One region of the Pseudomonas sp. LFM046 genome, then DNA from elsewhere that is predicted to be linked to it. Evidence: riboswitches for the same ligand, from Rfam matches in the RefSeq annotation. Region 1 holds a riboswitch; the other holds the start of a gene.
What was found. Region 1 has a riboswitch for cobalamin ahead of TQ98_RS02465 (CbtB domain-containing protein). Riboswitches for the same ligand answer to the same signal wherever they lie in the genome.
Positions count from the first base shown of each region.

Region 2: another riboswitch for cobalamin. It lies ahead of btuB (TonB-dependent vitamin B12 receptor); the one in region 1 lies ahead of TQ98_RS02465 (CbtB domain-containing protein).

Region 1 covers NZ_JYKO02000001.1:521,263-524,794, forward strand. The annotation lists gene cobN (cobaltochelatase subunit CobN) at 1-251, opposite strand, end outside; gene cobW (cobalamin biosynthesis protein CobW) at 359-1,411, opposite strand; cobalamin riboswitch at 1,503-1,696, opposite strand; cobalamin riboswitch at 1,755-1,971, shown strand; gene TQ98_RS02465 (CbtB domain-containing protein) at 2,074-2,259, shown strand; gene TQ98_RS02470 (CbtA family protein) at 2,271-2,972, shown strand; gene TQ98_RS02475 (cobalamin biosynthesis protein) at 2,969-3,379, shown strand; gene cobM (precorrin-4 C(11)-methyltransferase) at 3,376-3,532, shown strand, end outside.
Region 2 covers NZ_JYKO02000001.1:1,658,619-1,662,150, forward strand. The annotation lists gene TQ98_RS07800 (class I SAM-dependent methyltransferase) at 1-606, shown strand, start outside; gene TQ98_RS07805 (hypothetical protein) at 631-951, shown strand; gene TQ98_RS07810 (NAD-dependent deacylase) at 952-1,683, shown strand; cobalamin riboswitch at 1,809-2,021, shown strand; gene btuB (TonB-dependent vitamin B12 receptor) at 2,087-3,532, shown strand, end outside.

The DNA of each region.
Region 1 (3,532 bases):
ATGAAGATGACCTTGGCGTGCTGCAGCACCTCGTCCACGTAGAGGTCCACCGAGGCGTGGTTCTGCAGCTGCATGGGGTTGGCCAGGCGCAGGCTGGGGAAGCCTTCGGGGAGTTCGCGGGCGGTTTCGGCCAGCAGCGCCAGGTGCGAATCGCCGCTGCAGAGGATCACCAGCTCGGCGGGCGTCTGGGCCAGGTGGGCGATGCCGTCGTCGGGGACGAAGCCGCCGGGTTGGGTGCGCAGGAGGTGCATGGGGTGCCTTTACGTCCTCGGAGGGAGGGTGGGGGAGCGTCCCAGTGGGCGGAGGCTTCCCTCACCCCCGGCCCCTCTCCCAGGGGGAGAGGGGAGAAGAGTGGAACTCACGCCAGCGCGGTACGCAGCTCGTTGGCGATGGCCGCCTGATCCAGTTCCTGGCCGATGACCACCAGGCGGGTGCTGCGGGTTTCGCCTTCCAGCCACTTGCGGTCGAAGTGCTTGTCGAAGCGCTTGCCGACGCCCTGGATCAAGAGGCGCATGGGCTTGCCGGGAATGGCAGCGAAGCCCTTGATGCGCAGGATGGCGTGGCGCTCCACGAGTTGGCCGAGGGCTGCCAGCAGGGCGGCTTCGTCCACTTCCGGCAGGTCGACGTGGAAGGAGTCGAACTCGTCGTGGTCGTGGTCCTCATGGCCTTCGTGATCATGGTGGGTGGGGCGGCTGTCGATGTGCAATTCAGCTTCGGCATTCAGGCCCAGCAGCACGGAGAGCGGCAGCTTGCCGGCGCTGGCTTCGACGATCTTCACCGCCGGCGGCAATTCCTCGGCCACTTCGGCGCGTACGGCGGCCAGGGCTTCAGGGCTGAGCAGGTCGGCCTTGTTCAGCACCACCAGGTCGGCGCTGGCCAACTGGTCTTCGAACAGCTCGTGCAGCGGGGATTCGTGGTCGAGGTTCGGGTCCTGCTTGCGCTGCTCGTCCACCTGCTCGGGGTGGGCGGCGAAGGTGCCGGCGGCCACGGCGGGGCTGTCCACCACCGTGATCACCGCGTCGACGGTGCAGGCGTTGCGGATTTCCGGCCACTGGAAGGCCTGCACCAGGGGTTTGGGCAGGGCGAGGCCCGAGGTCTCGATGAGGATCTGGTCGAGGTCGCCGCGACGGGCCACCAGTTCGCGCATCACCGGGAAGAACTCTTCCTGCACGGTGCAGCACAGGCAGCCATTGGCCAGCTCGAAGACGCGGCCCACGGCTTCCTCTTCGGTGCAGCCGATGGAGCATTGCTTGAGGATTTCGCCGTCGATACCCAGTTCGCCGAACTCGTTGACGATCACCGCGATGCGGCGGCCTTGGGCGTTGTCCAGCATGTGGCGGAGCAGGGTGGTTTTACCGGCGCCGAGGAAGCCGGTGACGATGGTGACGGGGAGTTTGGCCAGGGATTTCATGCGCGCCTCTGCGTGGTCGGTCGGCGGGCATGACGAGCGCAGCGGGGAGAGCCCCGCGCAACGGATTCGCCACCGGATCACCCCGCCCGGTTGTCTGGAAATTCGTCGAGGCAGGTCTCCTGGCTCACGACCCTGCGCGTGGCGCGGCACCTTCGCCTTCCCGCTTTCGCAGTGGCATTTCGAAGGGCCCGGGGGCGTTCACAGTTGCGGGGGCAGCCGTGGCCTTGACCACGTTCCCTCTTAGCTCCGGCCCATGACCGGAGAACCTCGAAAGGGCGAAGGCTACGCAGCGTCCAGGTGGCGGTCAATCACGGCAGTTGACGCTTGGTCGGACTCGTGATGTCCTAGCACGGTTTTTTCAGGTGCCCTGCGTCGCCGTACGCGGGGTGAAACGGGAAGTCGGTGCGTCCATCTCGGACAAGTCCGACGCTGCCCCCGCAACGGTAAGCGACCGTAGGGTTAAGTACGCCACTGTGCCGATCCGGCATGGGAAGGCATGCCCATCCTGCCCCTGGCAGGCGTCGCAAGCCCGGAGACCGGCCTGATCACGTTTTGGCAACCCGCGGTGGGCGGGCGCAAGCCGGAAATCTGGGTGCCTGTGCGCCCGCTTCCCTCGCGCGCGTTCCGCTGCCGGTATCACACACACTGCAGAGGGAACCTTCATGTCCAGCCGCGTCCTGTCCCAATCCGCCGTCTCCTCCTCGACCCTGGCCCAGCGCCTGCTGCTGGCCATCGGCGCCGGCCTCGTCGGCCTGTCCCTGGTGTATTTCGCCGGTTTCTCCCACATCGAGGCGGTGCACAACGCCGCTCACGACACGCGCCACAGTTCCGCGTTCCCCTGCCACTGAGTGGGTTCCCGATGATCAAGCGCATCGCCCAGACGGCCGGTTTCGCCGGCCTGATCGCCGCCATCGTGCTGACCCTGCTGCAGAGCCTGTGGGTCGCCCCGCTGATCCTCCAGGCGGAAACCTATGAAAATGCCGCGCCGGCGGAGCAGGTCCAGGACCACCAGCACGGCGGCCCCGCCGTTGCCCATACCCATGAACACAGCGACGAGGCCTGGGCGCCGGAGGACGGCTGGCAGCGCACCCTCTCCACGGGAGGCAGCAACCTGGTGGTGGCCGTGGGCTTCGCCCTGATCCTCGCTGGACTCTTCAGCCTGCGCGGCCCGACCCGTGCCTGGCAGGGCCTGCTCTGGGGACTGGGCGGTTTCGCCACCTTCGCCCTGGCGCCGTCCCTTGGGCTGCCGCCGGAGCTGCCGGGCACCGCCGCTGCTGACCTGGCCGAGCGTCAGGCGTGGTGGATCAGCACTGCCGCGTCGACTGCTGCGGGACTCGCCCTGATCGCTTTCGGCCGCCATTGGGCCCTGCGCATCGTCGGCGTGGCTGTTCTGGTGATCCCTCACGTCGTGGGCGCACCGCAGCCGGAGGTGCATTCCAGCCTGGCGCCGGAAGCCCTGGCCCGTGAGTTCATCGCCGCGTCCCTGATCACCAATGCGGCGTTCTGGGCGGTGCTCGGTTGGGCTGCCGCCTGGCTTTACCAGCGTCACACGACCGCTTGAAGCTGGTCGCCGGGCTGGGCTGCCGACGTGGCTGCCCAGCGGACGAGTTGCACGGTCTGCTGTGGCAGTGCCTTGCGGAGGCTGGGGCGTCCATCGATTCGCTGGTCGCCCTGGCCAGCAGTGAAGCGAAGGCTGCCGAACCAGGCCTGGTTGCCCTGGCCGAGGGGCTGGGGTTGCCGCTGCACGTCCTGCCTGTGGATATCCTGGCGGCCTGTGAAGCGCGCCTGAGTCAACCGTCCGAGCGGGTTCGCGCCGCGACGGGCAGTCCGGGGGTGGCCGAGGCCGCCGCCCTGGCCCAGGCCGAAGCGCTGTTCGGCGAACGCGCCATCCTGCTGATCGACAAACGCCGCAGCGCCAGTGCCACCTGCGCCCTGGCCTGCATCCATCACGAGGCTGAACGGCCATGACGGTCTATTTCATTGGTGCCGGCCCCGGCGATCCGGAACTCATCACGGTGAAGGGGCAGCGGCTGATCCGCTCCTGTCCGGTGATCCTCTACGCCGGTTCGCTGGTGCCGGAAGCCGTGCTGGCCGGGCACAGCGCCGAGCGGGTGGTGAACA
Region 2 (3,532 bases), 1.1 Mb from region 1:
CTCCTCGATGTTTCGCTGCGGGAGGCGCCACTCTTGGCGCGCTTGCGGGCGGAAACCCTGGCCCTGCCCATGGGCCGCTGGCAGATCGCCCCGGAGCAGGGGCAGTTCATGGCGCTGCTGGTCAAGCTCATCGGCGCGCGGCGCATCCTCGAAGTGGGCACCTTCACCGGCTACAGCGCGCTGTGCATGGCCGCCCAACTGCCGGAAGACGGTCGGATGGTCTGCTGCGACCTTCCTGGCGACTACAATGCCATCGCCCGCCGCTATTGGCAGGAAGCCGGCCTTTGCGAGCGGATCGAACTGCGCCTGGCGCCGGCGCTGGATACCTTGCCAGGGCTGGAGGCGGACAGCTTCGACCTGATCTTCATCGACGCCGACAAGGCCAACTACCCCGCCTATCTGGAAGAAGCCCTTCGCCTGGCGCGTCGAGGTGGGCTTATCCTCTTCGACAACGTGCTCTGGAGCGGTCGGGTTCTGGAGGCTGATCCGGATTCCGAAGACACCCGCGCCATCCAGGCCCTGAACCGTGCACTGAAGGACGACGACCGCGTTGACCTGTCGCTGCTGCCGGTGGGCGATGGCCTGACTCTCTGCCGCAAGCGCTGACGCCTGGGCGACATCCCGACCACCATGCCGGAACCCATCCGTCTCCCGCCCCAGCCTGACGCCTGCGAACTCTGCCGCCGCGCCGCCGCGCTGACTCGTCATCACCTGATCCCCAAGGCCCTGCACGACAAACCCTACGTGCAGAAGCGGTTCGCCAAGGGCGAGCGCATCACCGCCACCCTCTGGGTCTGCCGGCCTTGCCACAACCAGATCCACAAGCTGTTCAGCGAGAAGGAACTGGCCCTGAACTTCAACAGCCGCGAGTCCCTGCTGGGCGATGAGCGCCTGCGTACCTTCGTCGACTGGCTGGCTGCCAAGCCGGCAGGCTTCACCCCGAGGCACTGAATGACGCCCATCCCCGACGACCTGATCCGGCACCTGCAGCAGGTCCGCCATTTGGTGATCTTCACCGGTGCCGGCGTTTCCGCCGAAAGCGGCATCCCTACCTTTCGCGATGCTCAGACCGGCCTCTGGGCCAAGTACCGCCCCGAACAGCTGGCCAGCCCCGAAGGCTTCCATGCTGATCCGCAGACCGTCTGGGACTGGTACGCCTGGCGCCGCGAGAAATGCCTGGCTGCCGAGCCCAATGCGGCGCATCTGGCCATCGCCGAGCTTGAACGGCGTCTGCCACGGGTGACGCTGATCACCCAGAACGTCGACGGCCTGCATCAGCGCGCCGGAAGCTCCGCGCCGCTGGAACTGCACGGCAATATCCACCACTTGAAATGCTTTGCCTGCCGGCGGGATGGCGGCGATTGGCCCGATGACGTGCGGACCATCCCGCGCTGTCGTTGCGGTGGCCGGATGCGCCCGGCGGTGGTCTGGTTCGGCGAAAGCCTTCCCGAGACAGTGCTGGGAGCTGCCGCCGAGGCCAGCCAGCACACCGACCTCTTCCTCAGCATCGGCACATCCAGCCTGGTCTACCCGGCGGCCGAGCTGCCCTTTCTGGCCAAGCGCCACGGCGCCTTCGTGGTGGAGATCAATCCTCAGCCCACGCCCCTCAGTGCGCGAGCCGACCTCTGCCTGCAAGGCGCGGCAGGGGAAGTGATGGCCGCGCTGCTGGCGACCAACACATAGGATGCAGTAGAGCGAAGCGAAACCCATCAACCGGACCCTGGGTTTCGCTTCGCTCCGCACCAACCCACGGATGGCGCTGAGCCCGCTCCGTCTGTCGGGTTTGACGCTCTCTCTCCGACCCTCTAACCTTCGCCGCTGCCTCAGGTGCCCCTTGGCTCATGTCGAAGGGGTGAAACAGGGAAGCCGGTCCATTCCTCAGAAGAATCCGGCGCTGCCCCCGCAACGGTAGGCGAGTAGAAAGCCGCAATCGGCCACTGTGCCCAGGCATGGGAAGGCGCGGCAAGGGAGCGAAGCTCCACTCGCAAGCCCGGAGACCGGCCTGGCGCGTTCAGCGCACGCGGAGCCTTCCGCGTGCAGTTCCCACAGATGTCGCGCGGGTGGCACGACGGAGATCCAGACTTTGATTCGCAAGCCTTTCATCGGGCCAGCGGCGTTTGCGCTGCTTGGCACTTCAGCCCTTTCCTCCAACCTGGCCGCTGCGGCCCTGACCCTCGACGAGCAGGTGGTCACCGCCACTCGCAGCGAACATCCGGTACGTGCCAGCCTGGCGGCGACCACCGTGATCGACCGCGAAGAGATCGAACTCAGCCAGGCCCGTTCCGTGCCCGAGCTGCTGCGCAAGGTGCCGGGCGTGACCGTCAGCAATAACGGTGGTCCGGGGAAGCAGACCACGGTGTCCATTCGCGGGACGGAATCCGATCACGTGCTGGTGCTGATCGACGGCGTCAAGGTGGGGTCGGTCAGCAATGGCCTTACCGCGTTCCAGGACCTGCCGGTCGAGTTGATCGAGCGCATCGAGGTCGTTCGCGGCCCCCGGTCGAGCCTCTACGGCTCGGAAGCCATCGGCGGCGTGATCCAGATTTTCACCCGCAAGGGCGGGCAGGACGGCGCCAAGCCCTGGTTCTCGGCCGGTTACGGCACCCACGACAGCTATGACGGCAGCGCCGGTGTTTCCGGTGGCGACGGCAAGGGCTGGTACAACCTCGGCCTCAGCAGCCAGGACACCGACGGCATCGACGCTCTCAATGCACGGAGCAGCTACCACGAGCCCGATGCCGACGGTTACCGCAACCTGTCCGGCAGCCTGGGCGCCGGCTATCGCTTCGACAATGGCCTGGAACTCGACGGCACGCTGATGCGCGTCAAGGCCCACAACGACTACGACCTGGTCAGTCCGTACAATCCCGGGGGAGGGCGGAACGCCAACGCCGACAACGAGCAGCGGCTTATCGGCGGGCGTGCTCGCTTCAGCCCGCTGGAGCCCTGGGATGTGACCTTGCAGGCAGGCCAGAGCGAGGACCTTAGCCGCGAGGAAACGGGTGGGCAGTTCTCCTCACGCTTCGATTCCCAGCGGAACTCGGCTTCCTGGCTGAACGACGTGACCCTGGCCGAAGGCCATGTGCTGACCCTGGGCTACGACTGGCAGCAGGACGAAGTCAGCAGCTCCACCGTCTTCGACAAGGATTCACGGCTGAACAAGGGCTGGTTCGCCCAGTACCTCGGCGAAGCTGGCCGCCAGGACTGGCAACTCAGCCTGCGCCGCGACGACAACGAGCAGTTCGGCACCCACGACACCGGCAGCGCCGCCTGGGGATACGCCCTGACCGACGCCGTGCGCTTCAGTCTTAGCTACGGCACCGCGTTCAAGGCGCCTACGTTCAACGAGCTGTACTTCCCCGACTACGGCAACCCCAACCTGGATGCGGAAACCTCCGAGACCTTCGAAGTCGGCCTGGCCGGCGAGCATGACTGGGGACGCTGGTCGGCCAATGCCTTCCGTACCGACGTGGATGATCTGATCGTCCATGACGCGAACTCAGGGCTCGGGCCCTTCGGTAGCCCTAACAAC